3 regions of the Pseudomonas sp. XP2 genome follow, and region 2 is predicted to be linked to each of the others. Evidence: riboswitches for the same ligand, from Rfam matches in the RefSeq annotation. Region 2 holds a riboswitch; each other region holds the start of a gene.
What was found. Region 2 has a riboswitch for cobalamin ahead of ACK1VC_RS15265 (TonB-dependent receptor). Riboswitches for the same ligand answer to the same signal wherever they lie in the genome.
Positions count from the first base shown of each region.

Region 1: it holds a riboswitch for cobalamin, as region 2 does, so the genes downstream of both, cobW (cobalamin biosynthesis protein CobW) here and ACK1VC_RS15265 (TonB-dependent receptor) in region 2, are expected to answer to the same signal.
Region 3: it holds a riboswitch for cobalamin, as region 2 does, so the genes downstream of both, ACK1VC_RS18415 (CbtB domain-containing protein) here and ACK1VC_RS15265 (TonB-dependent receptor) in region 2, are expected to answer to the same signal.

Region 1 covers NZ_JBNRIK010000003.1:229,638-237,447, reverse strand. Annotated here, with positions in the region: gene ACK1VC_RS05700 (LysR family transcriptional regulator) at 1-15, opposite strand, end outside; gene ACK1VC_RS05695 (multidrug/biocide efflux PACE transporter) at 108-545, shown strand; gene ACK1VC_RS05690 (branched-chain amino acid aminotransferase) at 701-1,720, opposite strand; gene ACK1VC_RS05685 (ATP-binding cassette domain-containing protein) at 1,857-3,434, opposite strand; gene ACK1VC_RS05680 (hypothetical protein) at 3,661-4,020, opposite strand; gene ACK1VC_RS05675 (glyoxalase superfamily protein) at 4,017-4,394, opposite strand; cobalamin riboswitch at 4,496-4,712, shown strand; gene cobW (cobalamin biosynthesis protein CobW) at 4,813-5,880, shown strand; gene cobN (cobaltochelatase subunit CobN) at 5,884-7,810, shown strand, end outside.
Region 2 covers NZ_JBNRIK010000012.1:149,619-157,428, forward strand. Annotated here, with positions in the region: gene ACK1VC_RS15235 (TonB-dependent siderophore receptor) at 1-471, shown strand, start outside; gene thpR (RNA 2',3'-cyclic phosphodiesterase) at 479-1,024, opposite strand; gene lpxO (lipid A hydroxylase LpxO) at 1,183-2,082, shown strand; gene ACK1VC_RS15250 (carboxymuconolactone decarboxylase family protein) at 2,196-2,540, shown strand; gene ACK1VC_RS15255 (GNAT family N-acetyltransferase) at 2,619-3,188, shown strand; gene ACK1VC_RS15260 (outer membrane beta-barrel protein) at 3,321-4,067, opposite strand; cobalamin riboswitch at 4,228-4,435, shown strand; gene ACK1VC_RS15265 (TonB-dependent receptor) at 4,545-6,671, shown strand; gene ACK1VC_RS15270 (DUF1624 domain-containing protein) at 6,857-7,810, shown strand, end outside.
Region 3 covers NZ_JBNRIK010000017.1:44,421-52,230, forward strand. Annotated here, with positions in the region: gene ACK1VC_RS18410 (TonB-dependent receptor plug domain-containing protein) at 1-1,854, shown strand, start outside; cobalamin riboswitch at 2,049-2,271, shown strand; gene ACK1VC_RS18415 (CbtB domain-containing protein) at 2,366-2,554, shown strand; gene ACK1VC_RS18420 (CbtA family protein) at 2,564-3,250, shown strand; gene ACK1VC_RS18425 (cobalamin biosynthesis protein) at 3,250-3,639, shown strand; gene cobM (precorrin-4 C(11)-methyltransferase) at 3,673-4,425, shown strand; gene ACK1VC_RS18435 (DUF1272 domain-containing protein) at 4,492-4,734, shown strand; gene ACK1VC_RS18440 (response regulator transcription factor) at 4,954-5,568, shown strand; gene ACK1VC_RS18445 (transporter substrate-binding domain-containing protein) at 5,582-7,810, shown strand, end outside.

The DNA.
Region 1 (7,810 bases), on a different contig from region 2:
GGGCGAGTAGCGCATGGTATTGATAAAACCGATGGTAGCTATGTCGCGAGTATCAGTTATATCAAAGAACATGGGAACCACGAATCACGCAATGGATGGAATTTGCAATGAAAACGGTCTCCTTTACCGAACGCCTGGTGCACGCCGTGGGCTACGAAGCATTCGCGGTGCTGCTGTGTGCACCACTGTTGTCCTGGGTGATGGGCAAGTCGCTGGCGACTGCGGGTGCCTTGGCGGTAACCCTGTCGGTTATCGCCATGCTCTGGAACATGGTCTACAACGCGCTGATCGACCGCTGGGTGCAGACCGAACGCATCAACTGGAAGGCCAGTGGGCGCTTCGTGCACGGCCTGGGCTTCGAGGCTGGGCTGGTGGTGTGGTGCCTGCCGGTGGCGGCATGGATGCTGGATATCTCGCTGCTGCAGGCGTTCATGGTAGAGCTGGGCTTTTTCGTGATTATTCTGCCCTACACCGTGTTGTACAACTGGGCGTTCGATAAAGCCCGGCACCTGCTGATGCAGCGCCGCCTCGCGCGTTCCCTGTAGGAGCGGCTTTTAGCCGCGGACACCGGCATAGCCGGTGCCAACCACCGCGGTGCTTGCTTCGCGGGTAAACTCGCTCCCACAGGGACCGTGAGTCATCCAAAAAGAACGGGGCATGCCATTGCTGGCATGCCCCGTTCTTATACAGCTGATACAGCTCAGGCGACCTTGACGATCCAGCCTGCCGGCGCTTCAACATCGCCGCTCTGGATGCCGGTCAGCTCGTTGTAGAGCTTCTGGGTAACCGGGCCGACTTTTTCCAGGTCGTGGAATACGTGCAGCTGGCCGTTGTACTCGATACCGCCGATCGGGGTGATCACCGCAGCGGTGCCGCAAGCGCCGGCTTCGATGAAGCGGTCCAGCTTGCTGATTTCGACGTCGCCTTCAATCACGGTCAGGCCCAGACGCGATTGCGCCAGTTCCATCAGCGACAGGCGGGTGATGCCTGGCAGTACCGAGGCCGATTTCGGGGTAACGAACTCGTTGTTGGCGGTAATGCCGAAGAAGTTGGCCGAACCCACTTCCTCGATCTTGGTATGGGTCAACGGATCGAGGTAGATGGCGTCGGCGAAGTTGGCCTTCTTGGCCTCAGCGCCCGGCTGCAGGCTGGCAGCGTAGTTGCCACCGACCTTGGCGGCGCCGGTGCCTTGTGGGGCGGCGCGGTCAAAGCTGGAAATCTGGAAGTTGTGCGGCTTCATGCCGCCCTTGAAGTACGAGCCAACCGGAATGGCGAAGACCGAGAAGATGAACTCGGGGGCGGTGCGCACGCCAATGTTGTCACCGGTGCCGATCACGAACGGGCGCAGGTACAGGGCGCCTTTGCCGTGCGGTGGTACGAACTTTTCGTTGGCCTTGACCACTTGCTTGCACGCTTCGATGAACACATCGGTCGGCACATGGGGCATCAGCAGGCGGGCGCAGCTGCGCTGCATGCGGGCGGCGTTCTGGTCCGGGCGGAACAGGTTGATCGAGCCGTCCTTGCAACGGTAGGCCTTCAGGCCTTCGAAGCATTGCTGGCCGTAGTGCAGGGCCGTGGAGCCTTCACTGATGTGCAGCACGTTGTCGTCGGTCAGGGTGCCTTTGTCCCACTCGCCATTGCGCCATACGGACAGGTAGCGTTTGTCGGTTTTGATGTAGTCGAAACCCAGCTTGTCCCAGTTAATGCTTTCGTTGCTCATGACACCCTCATTGTCTTGCAAGTGCCCGATCGCTCGGGCTGCTGTTATATGCGCACCACGTCACCATAATACATCCGTCGCGGATCGGGAACGGCCAGTCACGAATTGATAGCCTGCGATGCTTTTTTTTCGGTTCCTACAACCGCAGGTACTCATCCAGTGCCAGGTTTTCCAGCAAAACCGCATCATGGGACGCCACCATCAGCGCCCCGCGAAACTGCCCGAGCATGCGCTCCAGGGCTGCCAGTGACGGCAAGTCCAGGTGGTTGCCGGGCTCGTCCAGCAACAGCAGGTCGAGTGGCCGCTCGCGGTACAGCACGGCAGCAAGTGCTGCCTTCATCCGCTCGCCGCCGCTGAGCAGGCTGCTGGGCAACTCGACGCGGGCCGCATCCAGACCCAGTTGTGCCAGGCGGCTGCGCAACTCGCCCTGGGCCAGCACCGGGTTGGCCCTGCGCAGGTGTTCGAGCACGCTGCTGTGGCCTGCCAAGGTACTGCAGTGCTGGTCGAGCAGGGCGGTTTCGCCACGGCGGCGCAAAGTGTGTGGTGATGCCGGTAATTGCCCGTTCAGCAGCCTTAGCAGCGTGGACTTGCCACTGCCGTTGGCGCCGACCAGGCCCATCCGCTGGCCCAGGCACAAGCGCAGGTCAAGCGGTTTGCGGGTGCCATGGGGCAAGCGAAGTGCCTGCAACGCCAACACTTCGCGGCCCGCATGACGCTGGGGCGTGGGAGCATGCAAGGTAATCGCAGTGGCTTGCTCGACCTCGCGGGCGGCGTCATGCACTTTGCCCAGCAATGCTTGCCGCGCGTCGCGATGGTCGCGGTGCTGCTTGCCCGCCGTGGCCTGGCTGCGCTCCTGCTGGCGGTCGACCAGGATCTTGGCCTGGTTGGCATGCCTGGCTTGACGCCCGGCCCGGGCCTGATGGCGTTCCAGGTCTTCGCGCTGGCGCTGCAGTTCACGGGCTTGGCGTTGTTGCTGCTGCTTGAGCCGGGCAAGTTGCTGCTGGGCCTGCGCCACCTGGCTGGCTTTTTGTGCTGCATAGAAGCCGTAGTTGCCGCCATAGGCCTGTAACCCCAGGCTCGACAGTTCGACAATGCGCGCCATGTGCGCCAGCAGGCTGCGGTCGTGGCTGATCACCAGCAAACCTCGGTCCCAGGCCTCGATCATGCTCAGCAATTGGGCACGGGCGTCGCTGTCCAGGTGGTTGCTCGGTTCGTCGAGTATCAGGTAGTCGGCACCGCTGAGCCATGCGCCTGCCAGCGCCACGCGCATAGCCTGGCCGCCGCTCAGGCTGCGTGCGGGCTGGCGCCAGTCAAGGTGACTCAGGCCGTTGCGTTGCAGGTGCATCTGCAGTTGCTCGCGGATATCCCAGCGCTCGCCGACGGTGTCGAAATCCTGGGGGTTGATGCTGCCTTGCTCGATGCGCTCCAACGCCGCTATCACCGACCCCACCTGGGCCAGGTCGGCAAGCGTGGTGCTGCGCTCGATTACCTGCTGATTCAGCAGATGGACAGGCCCAAGGCGCCGGCACTGGCCGCTGCTCGGTGCACGCTGGCCGGCAAGAACCTGCCCTAGCAGGCTCTTGCCCACGCCATTGCGCCCGACCAGGCCGGTACGCCTTTGGTCGAAGGTTTCGTTGAGATCGGTAAACAGTAGCCGGCCATCAGGCAAGGCCAAAGAGACGCTGTCCAGCGTCAGGATCGACGTGTTCGTCATGCACAACTCCACAAATGCCGCGACATCTCCGGAGCAAACCGGAGGCTGAAGACTGGCCGTCGAATGGACGGCGGCATTAATGGCGCATTGGACGAATACCTCGTACTGGGGGAGTGCGTAGCCTAACGGCCCGTTGGGGGCGGGTAAAGTACCGCCCGCCGTGTATGGGTTTCCTGCACTGGCGATGCGCCGCGCGAGCGGCGCCCGATCTTGTCTGGCCCTGGGCTCAGCGCCCCGTCAAGCGCTTGGCCCAGTCGCCTCCGTGGCTCTGTTTGCAGGCCTCTTCGCTGTCAAACCGTACATGCCAGGCCGGGTGATCCAGTTGTATGCCGGCGTGGTCCAACGCCTGACGGGTCAGCGCCAGCATGCGTGCCTTTGCTTCACCCGCCACTGCAGCGACTTTCTCGGCCTCTTGTTCAAACACCCAAGTAATACGCAGGCTGGCCGGAAAGTTCTCAGGGTCCAGGCGATGGGTGAGCCAGGTGAACCCGACGATTTCTGCCTTGGCGGTTTCACAGGCGTCCGTCAGGCACGCTACCAGCTCCCGCTCCAGGCGGGCCATTTCGCGTTTGCCCAGCGCCTTCACAGGTTGGCCTCGTCATCGATCTGCTGGCAGAAGCGCAGGCGGTTGCCGAACGGGTCGCACACCTGCATCTGCAGGCCCCAGTCCAGGCGCTCGGCTTCGGGCCGGGCGTAACCGTACTGTTTGCCTTGCAGTTCATGCTCCAGCGCCCGCAGGTCGTCGAGGCGGGCAAACACTGTAGAGCCGGGGCAGGCATCGCCATGGTGCTCGGTAAGGTGCAGGATCAGGCCATCGCGGTGAATCTGCATGTACAACGGCAGGTTCGGGCTGAAGCGGTGCTCCCAGTCCAGGCTGAAACCGAGAAAATCCATGTAGAACTCCCTGGCCTTGTCGACCGAGAAGATGCGCAGTACCGGGATGGCGGGGGCGAGGAGCATGGGGCGTCCTTGACAGTGGGCAAAGTCGCCACTGTACCGCAGTGCCGCCAAGAGTTGTCGGCAAGCCCCGCAGCAATGGTTGACCACCCGCCAGCCACTGCGTAGCCTTGCCACTTCGAGGTTCTTCGGCCAGGCCGAAGCTAAGACGGGAACGCGGTACAAGCCGCGGCTGCCCCCGCAACTGTAAGCACTGACAACGGATCGACACAGCCACTGCGCCAATGCGCGGGAAGGCGTCATCCCGCCAGCACGCCGTTCAACTGAACGGGGAGCTGGAACGGTGCAAGCCAGGAGACCTGCCTCGCAACGTTTTCGACTTTCAACCGGGCGGGGTGATCCGGTGGCGAACAAGCCCGGCCGGCCTGGTCCGCGGCTGTCGTCCTGCATGCCCGCGCCATTCTGCCAAGGGCAATGCGACATGAAAACACTGGCCAAGCTCCCCGTTACCATCGTCACCGGCTTCCTCGGCTCGGGCAAGACCACCTTGCTGCGCCACATGCTCGACAACGCCCAGGGCCGTCGCATTGCGGTCATCGTCAACGAATTCGGCGAACTGGGTATCGACGGCGAAATCCTCAAGCAGTGCAGCATCGGCTGCACCGAAGAAGAAGCCAGCGGCCGCGTCTATGAACTGGCCAACGGCTGCCTGTGCTGCACCGTACAGGAGGAGTTCTTCCCGGTCATGCGCGAGCTGGTGGCACGCCGTGGCGACCTGGACCACATCCTGATCGAAACCAGTGGCCTGGCCCTGCCCAAACCGCTGGTGCAAGCCTTCCAGTGGCCGGAAATCCGCAACGCCTGCACCGTCGACGCGGTCATCACCGTGGTCGATAGCCCGGCCGTGGCTGCCGGCACTTTCGCCGCCTACCCGGACCAGGTCGATGCCCAGCGCAAGCTCGACCCTAACCTGGACCACGAATCGCCGCTGCACGAACTGTTCGCCGATCAGCTGGCTAGCGCCGACCTGGTGGTATTGAACAAGGCCGACCTGATCGACGCCGAAGGCCTGGCCAAGGTGCGCGCCGAAGTGGCCGAAGAACTGCCGCCGGCAGTCAAGGTGGTAGAGGCCAGCAGTGGCAAGCTGCCGCTGGAGGTGCTGCTGGGTGTGGGCGCCGAGTCCGAGGCGCACATCGATGGCCGCCGTACCCACCACGATTCGCACCACGATGGCGACGATCATGACGACCACGACCACGACGCCTTCGACTCCATTTCCATCGACCTGCCGGAGGCTGACGAAAGCCTGTTGCTCGACGCCTTGACCCAGCTGGTGGTGGAGTTCGGCATCCTGCGCGCCAAGGGCTTCGCTGCCATCCCGGGCAAACCGATGCGCCTGCTGGTGCAAGGCGTGGGGACCCGTTTCGACAAACACTTCGACCGCGCCTGGCGTGCCGACGAGCCGCGTATCACCCGCCTGGTGTTGATCGGCCAGGAACTCGACGCTGCCCAGCTGGAAGCGCGCCTGCGCCAGGCCTTGGGCGCCTGACCCGTGCACCTGCTGCGGACCCAGCCCGGCGGCTTCGTGCCGGACGACAGTATTGCCGACCTTGGCCAGACACCCGCCGAACTGGTGATTCTCTGCAGCGGCGATTCGCACCTGGCGTTGCTCGCCGATACGGCCGAGCAACTGCCTGAGGATTTCCCCAGCCTGCGCCTGGCCAACCCGATGCAGGTGCAGAACCACGCTTCGGTCGACCTGTATGTCGACCAGGTGCTGCGCCACGCCAAGGTCATCCTGGTGTCGCTGCACGGCGGCGTCGGTTACTGGCGCTATGGCGTCGAGCAACTGGTCGAGCTGGCTGCCCGTGGCGTGCAACTGATTCTGGTACCAGGCGATGATCGCCCTGACCCGGAGCTGACCCGCTTGGGCACCGTCACGGGCGACCAGGCCGAGCGCCTCTGGCACTACTTGCGCCAGGGTGGCAAGGCCAATGCCATCAACCTTTACAACTGCCTGGCCAACCAGTGGCTGGGCCGCGATTATGCCTGGGACGAGCCGCAGCCCTTGCCGCGCACCGCTGTGTATCACCCGGCCAAGGGCAGTGTGGCACTGGAAGACTGGTACCCGCACTGGCACCCGGATTGCCCGGTGGCGCCGCTGCTGTTCTACCGCTCCCACTTGCAGGCGGCCAACACCGCGTTCATCGACGTGTTCTGCCAGCGCCTGCAAGCCGCTGGCTTGAACCCGTTGCCGATTGCCGTGGCCAGCCTAAAGGAAAGCGCCTGCCTGGAGCAGGTCGAAGCCTGGCTGGACGAAGTCGGTGCCGAAGTGCTGGTCAATACCACCGGTTTTGCCCTGTCCAGCCCCGAACGGCCCAACCTGCGCCCGTTCCGCCGTGACATTCCGGTGCTGCAGGCCATCTGCGCGCAGGACAACCAGCCCGGCTGGGAAGCCAGCGAACAGGGGCTGGGTGCACGCGACCTGGCCATGCACATCGCCTTGCCCGAACTGGACGGGCGCATCATTACCCGCCCGGTCAGTTTCAAGGACATGGCCTGGCGCAGCGAGCGCAGCCAGTCCGACGTGGTGTGCTACCGCGCCCACCCCGAGCGTATGGACTTTGTCGCCGAGCTGGCCCGGCGCTGGGTCGAGCTGGCGCGCCTGCCCAATGCCGGGAAGCGCGTGGCCCTGGTGATGGCCAACTACCCGACCCGGGATGGCCGCATCGGTAACGGCGTCGGCCTGGATACGCCCGCTGCTGCACTCAACATTCTCAAAGCGCTGCAGGCCGAAGGCTATCCGCTGGCCGATTTGCCGGGCAGCGGCACGCAACTGATCCACCAGCTGCTCGGCGGCGTGACCAACGACCTTGACCACCTGGACCAGCGCCCTTGCGCCCAGAGCCTGAGCCTGGCCGACTACCAGGCCGCCTTCGAGCGCTTGCCCGAGGCCAATCGCCAGGCAGTGCTGGAGCGCTGGGGGCCGCCCGAGCAGGACCCGATGTACCGCAGCGGCCGGCTGATGGTGGCCGGCTTGCGCTTTGGGCTGACCTTCGTCGGCATCCAGCCCGCCCGGGGCTACCAGGTAGACCCCAGCGCGGTGTATCACGACCCCGACCTGGTGCCGCCGCACGGCTACCTGGCGTTCCACTTCTGGCTGCGCCACGGGTTCGCCGCCGACGCGGTGATCCATGTCGGCAAGCACGGCAACCTCGAATGGCTGCCCGGCAAGGGCGTCGGCTTGTCGGCGCAGTGCTGGCCGGACGCGCTGCTTGGCCCGCTGCCGAACATCTACCCGTTCATTGTCAACGACCCGGGCGAGGGCGCCCAGGCCAAGCGCCGTACCCAGGCGGTGATCATCGACCACTTGATGCCGCCGCTGACCCGTGCCGAAACCTACGGCCCGTTGCGCCACCTGGAGCAACTGGCCGACGAGTTCTACGAAGCGCAGCTACTCGATCCGCGGCGTGCCCGCG
Region 2 (7,810 bases):
TGCTCCACCGCAGCGGGCAAGGTGCGCAGCCAAGGCGTTGAAGCCGAAATCAGCGGCGAAGTGCTGAGTGGCCTGCAACTGTTCGCAGGCTACACCTACAACACCACCAAGTTCCTCGATGACCCTGACGACAAAGGCCGCACCTTCAGCCAGTGGACACCCAAGCACATGCTGCGCGCATGGGCCGATTACACCCTGCCACTGGACGGCCAGCGCTGGAGCACCGGCCTGGGCTTCACCACCCAGAGCCACACCCTCGGCTACGAGCGTACCTACACCGTGCCTGGCTATACCGTCTGGAGCGCACGCCTGGCCTACCAGCTAACCTCCGAAGTGAACCTTGCCGTGAACGCCAACAACCTGTTCGACAAGAAGTACTGGGTTGCAGGCTTCAACCAGCTCAATGGCAGCAACAATTATGGCGAGCCACGCAATTTCATGCTGACGGTCAAGTACACCCCGCAACTCTGACCCTGGGTCAGTCTGCCAGCGGCCACTGCGCCAAGGGCCAGTAAGCGCCCTTGCGCGACTCGTAGAGCGTGAAGTGGCGCGCGCTGAGGTAGAACTCCGGCGCGCTGCTGGCCTCGGGTGGTTGCCCGTGGTAATCCCTGGACAGGGTCAAGTGCGGCCGATACTCACGGTTGGCCGCCTCCACCCCCAACGGCAGCAGTGCCTGCTGCAAGCCGTACACCAGTTGCAACAGGGCCGGCGGTGTCTGCTGTGCCTCCAGCACCAACGCGCCGGCCCGCTGCCACACCTGCAAACGGTCAAGCAACAGCCGCGGTGCCAGAGTTGGCAACGTCAGTTGATCGACTGCCGCACAGATCGCCGGCACCTGTGCGGTATCCACATCGCCGAGGAACAACAGCGTGACATGGAAGTTGGCCGCGGGGACGGGTTTGCCGCTGCGCAGGTTCAGCGCCCGGCGCCACTGAGCCAAGGCATGGCGCTGGGCATCGCTGACCGGCAAGGCGAAGAACAGCCGTTTGAACGGGCTACCGCTGGGGCGTATATCCTGAACCATACCAACTCCCTGACATGAAACGTTTGCGCAAGACTGTAGGGCATTACACCAATGTCGCCCCGGTGTTTCGTAACAATAAGTACAAACTACCCCCATGATTGTTTATGCTGGCGAGCTTATGCCATGACGCATGGCCATTTTTCGACAAGTAAACGTCCATGAAAATTGCACTCGTACTTATCTTCGCCCTCTCGATTGCCTACGTGCACCTGCGCGGTCGGGTTCGCCACAAATTGACTCGCCAGCTGGGCGACCACTCCAGCTTCCTCGCCCCGGTCAACAGTTTCCTGTACCTGTTTTCCAAGCTCCCGGCCAAGCCGTACTTGCCGGTCGAAGCCTTCCCCGAACTGAAGCCGCTGCAAGACCACTGGCAGGAAATCCGCGAGGAAGGCCGCCAGTTGCTGCACGTGGGCGAAATCAAGAAGTCCGACAACTACGATGACGTCGGTTTCAACTCGTTTTTCAAGACTGGCTGGAAGCGCTTCTACCTGAAGTGGTACGGCGAAAGCCACCCTTCGGCGATGGCCCTCTGCCCACGCACCACCGAACTGCTGCAAAGCATCGGCACGGTCAAGGCTGCCATGTTCGCTACCCTGCCGCCGGGCGCCAAGCTGGTGCGCCACCGTGACCCGTATGCCGGCTCGTACCGCTATCACCTGGGCCTGGACACGCCGAACGATGACGGTTGCTACATCGACGTGGACGGCGAGAAATACTCATGGCGCGATGGCGAGGGCGTGATCTTCGACGAGACCTACATCCACTACGCGGCGAACACGACCGAGCACAACCGCATCATCCTGTTCTGTGACGTCGAGCGCCCGCTCAAGTACCGCTGGGCCACTGCGTTCAACCGCTGGTTCAGCCGCAACGTCATGGCCGCCGCCGCCGCGCCCAACGGTGCCGGCGACAAGACCGGCGGTATCAACCGGTTGTTCACCCGCATCTACAAGATCCGTGAACGCGGCAAAGCGCTGAAGAAGCGCAACCGCCTGCGCTACTACGTGGAAAAGTGGGCGGTGGTTGCAGCGCTGGTGCTGGTGTTCATCTACATTTGAAGGCTCAACGCGCCCACAAGTGCTGCTGCACACCCACCAAAGTACAAGCCTCGCAGGTGTCACTCTTCGACTAGCCTGAAAGCTCCACTCGCAACCACCACAAGGTGAAGACGATGAGCATGATGGACTGGGACGCCTACCGTAAGCAGTTGATGGCCGGCATCGGCGATCTCAAGCAACTCTCCCCCGACACCGTGGCCGGTTACATGACCGCCAGCGGTGCAGGGGCCAAGACCAACCACCTCGACGCCAAGACGCGTGAGTTGATCTCACTGGCCGTGGCCGTGACCACCCGTTGCGACGGCTGCATCGCCGTGCATTCGCAGCAGGCGGTCAAGCACGGGGCCAGCCGCGAGGAAATTGCCGAAGCCCTCGGCGTCGCCGTGGCGATGAACGCCGGTGCTGCGCTGGTGTACTCGGCGCGAGCCATGGATGCGGTGGGCAAGGCCAACGGCTAGGCCCAAACGGCGTCGTCGCCCTTGCGCGACGGCGCCGCGCCCCACAGACTTGGCGGCCCAGCCCTTGCAGGAGCCCGCATGATCCACGTTCGCCCTATGACAGCCGAAGACTTCGAGCGCTTCTGGCCCACCTTCCAGGCCATTGTCCAGGCCCGTGAAACCTACGCCTTTGACCCCGAGCTGAGCATCGATCAGGCCCGCCAGCTGTGGCTGGAGCTGCCATTGCACACGCTGCTGGCCGAAGAAGATGGCGAGCTGCTGGGTTCTTATTATCTTAAGGCCAATGCCGCCGGGCCTGGCGCGCACGTGGGCAATTGCGGCTATATGGTGTGCGAACAGGCACGCGGCCGAGGTGTGGCACGCCTGATGTGCGAGCACTCGCAGAAGCTGGCGCGCCAGGAGGGCTTTCTGGCCCTGCAGTTCAACTCGGTAGTGGCCAGCAATGAAGTTGCGGTGGCACTGTGGCACAGGCTGGGATTTGAAACGGTCGGCCGCTTGCCCAAGGCTTATCGCCATGCCCGCCTGGGGCTGGTGGACTGCCTGGTGATGTACAAGTGGCTGGCAGAGGAGCCGGTGGTGGAGAAACCACCGCTGCTGATCGGGCGCAAGAACATCGAGGCACGGGTGTCGCGGCGTCGCGGGCGCTAACCTTCTCTCGCAGGTTCGGCCCCTTCGCGGGCTTGCCCGCTCCCACAAGTACTGCGCAGCACCTAAAGGCTGTGCGGTCCCTGTGGGAGCGGGTTCACCCGCGAAGAGGCCGGGCCTGCTAAACGCTCAGCTTCAGAACGCCAAGCCCACCTTTACACCAAACTCGTCACGCTTGAGCTTGGTGTTGTCTGCCACTGGCGAATCTTCGTCCAGCTTGTATTCGGTGCGGGTGTAGTACACCCCGGCCTGCACCGGCAAAGCGCCCTGCTGGTTCATCAGCAACGTCACTTCGGCGTACGGGTTGGTGCGGTCTTTGAGGTCGACCGTGTCGCTGCCAAAGTCGTCCACTTTCAGCCGCGCACGGCCGTCCAGGGTGTGGCGCGCGCCCACTTCAACCCGCAGGGTCGAGGCGTCGAACTGGTGGTTGTAGCCCAGCGCCGCCTTGGCAAAGGGCGACTTCACGGTGAGCTTGGTATCAAGGTCGTTGATTTCCGGCTCGAAGCGCGACCAGCTGTAGCCGCCGCCCACGGTCACATCGACGAAGTTGCGAGCGTCCAGCGCCGCACGCCAGCCAAGGTCCAGGTCAGCCTGGGCTTCCTTGAGCTTGTTGTCGTTCTTCTTGCCGTATTTGGCTTCGGCGCCGATTTGGTAGATGAAACCGGATTCGGCTGTCAGCTTGTTGCCGAAGGTGGCGAACACACCGCCCTGGCCCATGTGTTCCTTGTCGCTTTCACTGCCACCTTCGAACTTGAACTTGTCGTAGGCGCCCTGCAGACCGATGGTGAACAGCGGGTCGGTGCTGGGTGCGGCGGTGGCGGCCAGCGGTGCGGCGATCAAGGCGAGCAGGCAGGTGTGGCGCAACAGATGACGAGCAGGCATGCGTAAAGTCTCCATGACTTGGTAACGAAAGACGAACGCGCGGTTCGAGACAAACGCCACACGAAAAGTTCGAAAAAAAATCAGTAAAAACACGCAACCCTGTGTTTTATCGGCGTATTCATGGCACGCCAACATTTGACGCCTTAGCCTTTCAGTGGTCAGATGCGCGCCAGTTTCAGGTGCCCTTCGCCGCCGCGCGCAGGGTGAAACGGGAAGCCGGTGCGTCATGTTACCCATGACAAGTCCGGCGCTGCCCCCGCAACGGTAAGCGAGTGAACCCTTCGAGATACCACTGTGCACGTGCATGGGAAGGTGAAGGTTTCATGCCCCTCGCAAGCCCGGAGACCGGCCTGGAGCTTCACTTGGCAACCCGCGGTGGGCGGGCGCAGGCCGGAATCCGTGCGCGCGCCTGCCTGCATGGTTCGCCTTTGCGTGTTTTCCACCGGGATCCATTCATTCCTGCAGCAGTGGAACGACATGTCCCGTATGTTCAAGCTTCACCCCCTGGCGGCCTGCCTGGCCGTCGCCCTCCCGGCCCTGGCCGATGGCCATGACCGGCAGCCCTTGGCCTTGCCTTCCACGGCCATCACCGACACCCTCGACAGCCGCACCCTCGACCTGGCCACGCCGACCCAGGCAGGCTCGCGCCTCGGCCTCAGTGCCCTGGAAACACCGGCCAGCACCAGCAGCATCAGCGCCGAGCAGATTCAGCAGCGCAACAACCTCACCGTGCAGGATGCGGTGACGCGGTCGCCGGGCATCACCTTCGTCGGCTCCCCCGGCGACGGCGGCACAGGCCTGTCCGCCCGCGGCTTTGCCGGTCACAGTTCGGTGATGACCCTGTTCGACGGCGCACGCCTGTACACCGGTGCCGGCACCCAGACGTTCCCGGTCGACCCGTGGATGGTCGAGCGTATCGATGTCATTCGCGGCCCGGCTTCGGTTCTGCATGGCGAAGGCGCCACCGGCGCGGTGATCAACGTGATCCCGAAAAAACCGTTTGCCGGCGAGGTGCGCAACCACCTGCGCCTGGGCTACGGCTCGTGGGACCGCCAGCAGCTCGGCCTGGACAGCGGCGGCAGCCTCAGCGAGCGCCTTAGCTATCGCCTGACCCTTAACCAGCAGGCCGGCAACGGCTGGGTCGACCGCACCACATCGCGCAGCCTGGCCCTGAGTGCCGCGCTGCGTTTCGATGCCAGTGACGACCTCAGTTTCACCCTTGCCCACGACCGTGGTGATGCAGAGCCTGCCAACTACTACGGCACCCCGCTGATCGACGGCCACTACCGCAGCAGCCTGCGCAATAAAAACTACAACGTGCAGAACGACGTGCAGCACTACGTCGATGAGTGGACCCGGCTGACCACGGACTGGACGCTGAACGACCACGTCAGCGCCAGCAACCAGCTGTACTACATCAAAAGCCGCCGCCACTGGCGCAATGCCGAAGACTACAGCTGGGACGCCGAGCGCCAGCAATTGCAGCGCGGCAGCTACCTGGAGATCAAGCACAACCAGGAACAGTTCGGCGACCGCCAGACCTTCACCTTTGACCACAGGCTGTTCGGCCTTGCCAGCAAGACCGTGGTCGGCGCGGAATACAACAAGGTCCGCTTCAACGTCGACAGCAACGCGCCCTACAACGATGTGGGCGGTGACTACATCGACCCATGGCAGCCAGAACCGGGCGGGTTCCACAGCGCCTCGCCACTGCGCCCGCAAACCTTGTCCAGCACCCACACCTTCGCTCTGTTCGCCGAGAACCGCTTGCAGCTGAGCGACCGGCTGTCGCTGGTCACTGGGGTGCGCCGCGACCAGAACCACATCGACCGCACCAACCTGGCCAACGACAACCGCAGCGACCGCAGCCTGCAAGGTGGCAACTGGCGCGCCGGGCTGGTGTTCGCAGTCACCGATGACTTGGCGCTGTACGGGCAGTACTCCACCAGCCAGGAGGGGGTCAACAACCTCATCAGCCTCAGCCCCACCCAGATGCACTATGACCTGACCGAGGCGAAACAGACCGAGGTTGGCCTCAAGCAGCGCTTCTGGAACGGCCGTGGCGAATGGACGCTGGCCGCCTACCACATCGTCAAAAAGAAGCTGCTGGTGGACGACCCGATCACCCACGAGAAACAACAGGCTGGGCAGCAGACGTCCGATGGCCTTGAGGCAACCCTGGAACTGGCACTGGCGCATCAGTGGCAGGTGTCGGCCAATGCATCGCTGGTACGCGCCAGGTATGACGATTTCGACGAGATGGTCGGCGGTGTAGCGCAGGACCGTGCCGGCAACCGGCCGGCCAACGTGCCACGGCGTACCGCCAACCTGTGGCTGAGCAAAGGCTTCGGCCAGCAGGTAGAGGCCGGCGTGGGTGTGCGCTACGTGGATGAGCGTTATGCCGATACTGCCAATTCCCAACGTGCCCCCGGCTACGCCGTGGTCGATGCCAACATCGCCTGGCAGGTGCTGCCGGATGTGAAGTTGGGGTTGCAGTTGAACAACCTGTCTGATCGTGAATATGTGCAGTCGGCGTTCAGTGGGCAGCAGTGGTTGATGGGGATGCCACGATCGTACTTTGCGACGGTTGATTACACCTTCTGACCTGAGTTGCCTGTAACGGCCTCTTCGCAGCACCAGGCTGCTCCTACCAGTCACCACCGACCGGTAGGAACAGCCTTGCGCTGCGAAGAGACCGGCACAGGCAACACAAAAACCTCTACCAACCTCTCGTCGATTAGTTATAAGATAACGTTTCACATGACATTAATTCCTATCAGCGACCCTCCATGACAAGCGCCAGCGCCACGCCCTCCTTGATCACCCAGCGCCTGCAAAGCATCGATGCCCTGCGCGGCCTGGTGATCCTGTTCATGCTTCTGGACCACGTCCGCGAAACGTTCTTCCTGCACCGACAGGTCAGCGACCCGATGACCATCGACGCTACAGAGCCTTCGCTGTTCTTCAGCCGGACCCTGGCCCACCTGTGCGCGCCAGTGTTTGTCCTGCTAACCGGGCTGTCGGCCTGGCTGTACGGCGAAAAGCACCAAGGCCGCGGCGATGTCTCGGCGTTTCTGTTCAAGCGCGGGTTGTTCCTGGTGGTGCTGGAATTCACCCTGGTCAACTTCGCCTGGACCTTTCAGTTGCCCCCCAGCGTCATCTACCTGCAAGTCATCTGGGCCATCGGCGTCAGCATGATCGCCCTGTCGCTGCTGGTATGGCTGCCACGTGCTGCCCTGCTCGCCCTGGGCGCAGCCATCGTTGCCGGCCACAACCTGCTCGACGGCCTGCACTTTGGCGTGGAGTCAGCCCTGCACGTGCCATGGGCAATCCTGCACGACCGGGGCTGGCTTGAGTTTTCCGAAAACCTGCGCCTGCGCACGTCTTACCCGGTGCTGCCATGGATCGGCGTCATCGCGCTGGGTTATGGCCTGGGCCCCTGGTTTGCCCGTGGCAGTGCGGCTGGCCAACGCCAGCAGCGCCTGCTGCTGGCGGGTTTGATCGCGTTGCTGGGCTTTGTCGCGTTGCGCATGTTCAACGGCTACGGCGAGGCGCCGTGGAGCGGTTACCCCACCTTCACACAAACCGTCATGAGCTTCTTCAACATCACCAAGTACCCGCCTTCACTGCTGTTCCTGGCCTTGACCCTGGGCTGCGGCCTGCTGTTGCTGCGCGCCTTCGAGCGCGCCGGCCAGGCCCGCTGGGTCAGCGCGCTGGCAGTGTTTGGCGCAGCACCGATGTTT
Region 3 (7,810 bases), on a different contig from region 2:
GACGGCGGTTTCCTGCACCTGTCGGGGGAGGCACGCAAGCGCGGCACCGCCAACTGGATCGACAAAGCCGACCCTGGTTACCGGGCCTACTTCGAGGACGACCGCCAGGCCGCCTGGGACCACCGCGCTGTGAAGAACGGCGACCCCGACCTGCGCGCCTTCAACCTCGGTTACAACGCCGAACTGCCCATCAGCGACGACCTGAAACTGTATTCGTTCGCCACCTATGCCGAGCGCAAGCTCGAAGCCTTCAACAACTATCGACTGCCCAACAGCAACGCCTCGATCCCCGAGTTGTTCCCCGACGGGTACTTCCCGCTCAACAACATCAAAGACACCGACTACCAGTGGCTGCTCGGCACCCGGGGTGCCGCCGGTGCCTGGGACTGGGACCTGTCCACCACGTACGGGCGCAACAAGAACCAGCAGTCCAGCGACCTCACCATCAACCCTACCTACGGCCCGGCCTCGCCAACCTCGTTCGATGACCTGGCGACTTTGCAGTTCGACCAGTGGGTAAACAACCTGGACATCACCCGCGCTTTTGATCGCGTGTTTGGCCTGGCCGTACCAACCCGCGTCTCGGCGGGCCTGGAACACCGTTGGGAGCGGTTCCAGACCTTCGCCGGCGACCCCGTCGCCTACGGCGTCGGGCCCTACACTTACCCGGCCACCCTGGCCGACGGGCGCCCCAACCCGCTCTACGCGCTGGCCAACGGCCAGACCGCCGTGGGCGCCCAGGCTGCGCTGACCATCCGCCCGGAAGACGAGGCCGATGTGAAGCGCAACAACTATGCCGCCTACATCGACCTCGGCCTGGACCTGACCCCGCGCTGGTACCTGGGCACCGCCGCGCGCTTCGAGCACTACGACGACAACTCGGGCAACACCGCCAGCTTCAAGCTCAATTCACGCTATGAACTGAGCGAAACCGTGGCAATCCGCGGCACTTTGGGCAGCGGTTTCCGTGCCCCGTCGCTGACCCAGAGCGGCTATACGGTCAGCGACAACCGCACCGCGCTGGACGCTGACGGCAATGTGGTGCCGGCCTTGCGCCGCACCGTGGCGCCTGGCAGTGCCGCGGCGCTGGCATTCGGCGGCGACAAGCTCGACCCGGAGAAATCGCGCAACGCCGGCCTGGGCCTGACCTGGCAACCGGCGCGCCGTACCAGTGTCACCCTGGACACCTACCTGATCGACATCGACGACCGCATCCTGTTGACCGAAAACCTCTACGACCGGCAGAACGGTGCCGGTGCCATTGGCGATATGCTCCAAGCACTGGGCCTGGCACGCACCACCTGGATCAACTACTACACCAATGCCTTCGACACCCGTACCCGCGGCCTCGACCTGGTAGGTGACCACACCAGCGAATTCGGTGCCTGGGGCGATGTGCGCTGGACCTTGGGCTTCAACTGGAACAAGACCACTGTGCGCGGCAGCCGGGGCACGCCCGCAGCGCTGGCGGCAGCCGGTATCGAGGTGGTCGGCCATGGCCGCGAAGGTGACCTGGTGGCGGCCTCGCCGAAAACCAAATGGGTACTGGGCAGTCAGTGGTTGCTGGGTAACTTCACCGGCACCTTGCAGACCACCCGCTACGGCAAGGTCGAAACCTGGCAGCAGAATCAGGCCCAGGACCGCACCTTCGGCGCCAAGTGGATTACCGACCTGGACCTGTCGTACCTGCTGTTCGACAGCTTGACCGTCAGCCTGGGCGGCACCAACATCTTCAATGTACGGCCCGACAAGAACGGCGTGTACAACGCCAACGGCAACCAGGCGGCCTACGGCAACCCGCCGTTTCATCCAGGTGGCGGGTACTGGTACACCAAGTTGGCGTATGACTTCTGAAAACATCCTTTGGGTTTAGCGCGGACCTCAGTGGGAGCGGGCAAGCCCGCGAATCAGGCAGATGCGGTGGATGGCACCGGCTTTGCCGGTGTTCGCGGGCGAGCCCGCGCCCACAATGATTGGGCAAACTTTCACCCTGAGCACGGCAGTCACTCGCACACATGGCAATTGACGCAAACCCCGCCCCATGCTCTCCTTATGCCTCACGTTCAGGTGCCCCCCAGGGGGTGAAACGGGAAACCGGTGCGTCGCAGGCCCTCCATCAGGGCCGGACAAGCCCGGTGCTGCCCCCGCAACGGTAAGCGAGTGAAGCGTCTGTGCCACTGTGCCTTGTAGTCCGGCATGGGAAGGTGACGCTTTTCAGGAGCCCTGCTCCTCCTCGCAAGCCCGGAGACCGGCCTGGCGTTCATGAACACCCCGCGGTGGGCGGGCGCTGTTGCATTCCCCTGGGCGGCCACGCATCAGGGATGCCGCGCTTGCCCGTTGCCCACAAAAAGCAGAGGAACGCGTCATGCCCGTCACCAGCGCCAAGCCACACAGCCTTGCCACCCCCGTCACCCTCAGCCAGCGCATCGTCATTGCCGTTGGCGCAAGCCTGCTGGGCCTGTGCCTGGTGTACTTCGCCGGTTTTTCGCACATCGAGGCCGTGCACAACGCCGCTCACGACACCCGCCACAGCGCCGCCTTCCCCTGCCACTGAGTACGCCTGATGATCACGCGCATTGCCCGTACCGCGGGCTTCAGCGGGCTGCTTGCGGCCCTGCTGCTGACCCTGCTGCAAAGCTTCTGGGTCGCCCCGCTGATTCTTGAGGCGGAAACCTACGAATCCTCGGCCCCGGCCGCACACCACGAACATGGCGGCGAAGTGGCCGCCCATGAGCACAGCGCCGACGCCTGGTCGCCGGAAGACGGCTGGCAGCGGGTGCTGTCCACCACCGGTGGCAACCTGGTGGTTGCGGTCGGCTTCGCCCTGATCCTCGCCGCCCTCTACAGCCTGCGCGAACCGCAGCGTGCCGGCACCGGTGTGCTGTGGGGCCTGGCCGGTTTCGCCGTGTTCTGTCTGGCGCCAACGTTGGGGCTGCCACCGGAACTGCCCGGCACCGCTGCCGCCGACCTGGGGCAACGCCAGGCCTGGTGGATTGGCACGGCCAGCGCCACCGCCCTTGGCCTGGCCTTGCTGGTGTTCGCCCGGCACTGGCTGTTGAAGGCGCTGGGCGCCGTGTTGTTGATAATCCCCCATGTGATCGGCGCGCCACAGCCCGACGTGCATGAAAGCCTGGCCCCCGCAGCACTGGAGACTCAGTTCAAGATGGCCTCCTGGCTGACCAACGCTGCATTCTGGGTGGCCTTGGGCCTGCTCAGTGCATGGCTGTTCCGCCGTTCCAGCCAGGCCTGATGCCGGCCTTCTACGCCGGCTTCGGCTGCCGCCGAGGTTGCCCGGTGGATACATTGCAGACCCTGCTGCACCAAGCCTTGGCTAGCCAGGGCCTGGTGCTTGCCGACCTGCGCGGCATTGCCAGCATCAGCCTCAAGGCCGACGAACCCGGCTTGCAGCAACTGGCCGAACGCCTTGGCTTGCCCTTGGTGCTGTACCATAGCGCACAACTGCAAGCCTTTGAGCCGCTGCTCAGCCACCGCTCTGCCACAGCCCATGCCCACAGCGGCTGCTGGGGCGTGGCCGAGAGCGCGGCACTGGCGTTGGCCAGCCAGCGGCCCGGCTGCACCGCCGGGTTACTGCTGACCCGCCAGGTACTGGGCCCGGCGACCCTGGCCCTGGCCTGCTGAACATTTCGCTCCTCTTTCCTGCAAGGACTTTCCATGACGGTGTACTTCATCGGTGCCGGCCCCGGCGACCCTGAACTGATCACGGTCAAAGGCCAACGGCTGATTCGCCAGTGCCCAGTGATCATCTATGCCGGCTCACTGGTACCTGCTGCCGTGCTCGAAGGCCACAAGGCCCAGATCGTGATCAACAGTGCCGAGCTGCACCTGGAACAGATCATCGCCGCCATGTGCAGCGCGCACGAACAAGGCCAGGACGTGGCCCGTGTACACAGCGGCGACCCCAGCCTGTACGGCGCCATCGGTGAACAGATCCGCCACCTGCAGGCGCTGGGCATCGATTACCAGATCATCCCCGGGGTCACCGCCACGGCGGCCAGCGCGGCGCTACTTGGCTGCGAACTGACCCTGCCACAGGTGGCGCAGACGGTGATACTCACTCGCTATGGCGACAGTTCACCCATGCCACCTGGGGAGCAACTGGGCGACCTGGCGCGCCACGGCAGCACCTTGGCGATTCACCTCGGGGTCAAACACCTCTCGCGGATCGTCGAAGAACTGCTGCCGCACTACGGTGCGCACTGCCCGGTGGCGGTGGTACATCGTGCCACCTGGCCGGACCAGGACTGGGTGCGCGGCACCCTTGGCGATATCGTCGAACGCGTCGCAGCCAAAGATTTTCGCCGCACGGCGCTGATCCTGGTAGGCCATGTGCTAGGGGATACCCCCTTCGCCGAATCGGCCTTGTACCGTGCCGGGCATGCCCACCTGTACCGCCCTGGGGACTGAGCATTGCCAGTATTGCCGCCCGCGTAGCAGACTCCGGGTTCCCGCCTGCGAACAGGAGTCACGCCCATGCTGGAATTACGCCCCAACTGCGAGTGCTGCGATACTGACCTGCCGGGCGACAGCCCCGATGCGCTGATCTGCTCCTTCGAATGCACCTTCTGCCGTGCCTGCGCCGACACACGCCTGCAAGGCCGCTGCCCGAACTGCGCCGGCCAGCTAGTGCCCCGGCCGACGCGTGTCGGTCAGGCGCTGGCCAATAACCCCGCCGCCACCCAGCGTGTGAACAAAGCGCACGCCACCTGCGCCTGACGCCCTTCCAAACAGACATCGCCGCTTTCTCGGGGTGATGTCTTTCACGCTTCTTGTAGGATTTTTCCACAACAAGCACGCGGATTATCAACACTTCTATACTCGGCATTACCAAACTTCGGGATTGGTCGTATCTTGCAGCGCTTCCGATTAACCCACTTGCAGACGTATTCCGGAGTGATCCAGGAAGCGGACCACATCCCGACAGGAGTTTTCCACATGACAACCGTGCTGATCGTCGACGACCACCCCATTGTCCGACTGTCCTTGCGCCTACTGCTCGAGCGTGAACGCTTTCATGTTGTCGGTGAGGTGGGTAACGGCAGCGAAGTGGCTCAGGTAGCCCGCGATCTGCGCCCGGATGTAGTCGTGCTCGATATTGGCCTGCCCGGTCTGGATGGCATGGAAGTGATCAAACGCCTGCAAAGCCTTGAGCCGGTGCCCAAGATCATGGTGCTGACGGGCCAAGCCACTGACCTGTACGTACGGCGTTGCCTGGATGCCGGCATCGGCGCCTTCGTCACCAAGGAAGAAGACCACGAAGCACTGCTGTTCGCCCTCAAGGCGCTGGTCAAAGGCTATTCGACCTTCCCGCAAATGTCGGTCAACAGCAACTCGCTGGAAAGCGAACCGGTGCGCCTTGCCAGCCTGTCGAACCGTGAAATGGAGGTGCTGCGGCGCCTGGCGCGCGGTGAAAACAACAAGAATATCGGTACCCGCATGAATCTGAGTGCCAAGACCATCAGCACCTACCGAGGCCGGATCATGGAAAAGCTCAAAACCGAATCTCTGGTCGAGATGGTCGACCTGGCCAAACGCAACAGCGTCTACTGAGCGTTCGGCCGCCATGAAGCGCCTGCTGGCGTGCATGCTCCTGGCCATCGGCCTGGCCGCCCCCACCGCGCTGCTGGCCCGCAGCGAAGCTCGGCAACTGCTGGCGCGCTCTGTCAGCGCAGCAGCCCCACTGCAACTGTCCAGCGAAGACCGGGCCTGGCTGCAGCGACGTCAATACCTGGTGCTAGGCAGTTCGCGGCCCGACTATCCACCGTTCGAATTGAACGCCAGCCAACAGGACTACGAAGGGATCAGTGCAGACTACGCAGGTATCATTGCCGAACTGCTGGGCATACACGTCGAGGTGCGCCGATTCGATAGCCGCCACGAAGCCATCGCCGCGTTGCGGGAGGGCAGTATTGACCTTCTGGGCAGCTCCAATGCCTTCGAGGCGGCAGATGCCGAGCTTGAACTGAGCACGCCGTATGCAGACGACCTGCCGGTCATCGTCACACGCGAGGGGAGCAGCCTGAAGAACCAACCCGACCTCGCCGGCTTGCGCCTGGCCATGGTCGATCACTACCTGCCGGCCAGCACCGTACGCGGTCTGTATCCAAAAGCGCAGTTAAGCTTGTACCGCTCGACCCTTGCCGGGTTGGCAGCCGTCGATCTGGGCGAGGCCGATGCGTACCTGGGCGATGCCATCAGCACCGACTTCACGATTGGCAAGAACTATCAAGGCACGCTGAGAATCGACCACTTCTGTCAGGTTCCGGCTGGCGCATTTGCATTTGCCTTGGCCAGCGACAACCCTCGCTTGCATCGGCTGGTCGACATGGCGCTGGCCCGCATAAGCGAAAGCGAGCGCCTTAACATCCTGCGCCGCTGGAGCAGTGGCAACACCAGCCTGCTGTTGCAGCGCCACCTCACTGACTTGAGCAGCGAAGAAAAAGCCTGGATCGCAGCCCACCCCTACATCGATGTATTGGTCAACACTTCGCTGGCGCCATTGACGTTCAACGACGCCGAACACCGCCCAACCGGCATCACCCTTGACCTGCTGAAACAGATTTCATTGCGTACCGGGCTACAGTTCCGCCCGGTCGAAAGCGATTCGGCGCAGGCGATGGTCGAGCGCCTGGTCCGCGGCGATGCACACATGATCGGCGCCCTGGGCTACGGCGCGGAGCGCTCGAAACAGCTGCGCTATACCCGCCCCTACCTGGTCAGCCCACGCGTACTGGTTACGCGCAGCGACAGCACTTACCCCGCACAAACCAAAACGCTGGATGGCCAGCGCATCGCCTTGGTACGCGGCTCGCCGCAGAGGGCACTGCTGCAACAGCGCTATCCGCAAGCCAGGCTGGTCGAAGTGGACAACCCGCTCGGCCTCATGGAGGCCCTGGCCGGGGGGGCTGCCGATGTGGCCCTTGCCAGCCACATCAATGCCGCCTACTACATCAGCCATGTTTTCAAGGGCCGCTTGCGCATCGCCAGCGTACTGGATGAAGACCCGGCCATTGCGGCCTTCGCCGTGGCTGCGGACCAGCCGCAGCTCCAGGCCATTCTCGACAAGGCGCTGCTGAGCATTCCACCCGAAGAGCTCGACCAGCTGGCCAATCGCTGGCGCACCAGCACCCTGGTCAGCGACAGCGCTTGGCGCGATTACCGCACACTGGCCTTGCAGGTACTGGTGTTGTCGGCCCTGCTGCTGGCAGGCGTGGTGTTCTGGAACAGCTACCTGCGCAAACTGATCAATCAGCGCACCGAGGCCCAACACGCGCTGCAAGCTCAGCTGGCCCTGAGCCGAGGCCTGCTCGAACAGCTGCGTCAGGCAAAGGACGACGCCGAACAAGCCAGTCAAACCAAAAGTACCTTCCTGGCCACCATGAGCCATGAAATCCGCACCCCGATGAATGCCGTGATCGGCCTGCTGGAGTTGGCCCTGGAAGACAGCCGCGAGGGCCGTTGCGACGCCCAGACCCTGCAGACTGCCCATGACTCGGCCATCGGCCTGCTTGAACTGATTGGCGATATTCTGGACATTTCCCGCATCGAGTCCGGGCACATCACCCTGCAACCGGTGCCCACAAACCTGGTCGAACTGGTACGCGCTACCGTGCGGGTTTTCGAGGGCAACGCCCGGGCCAAAGGCTTGCTTCTGCACGCTGAGCTGCCTGCCGGGCCGGTCTGGGTGCTGGCAGACCCGCTGCGACTCAAACAGATCCTGTCCAACCTGATCAGCAACGCCATCAAATTCACCGACCGCGGCGAGGTCCAGGCCAGCTTGCTGACGCCCCCA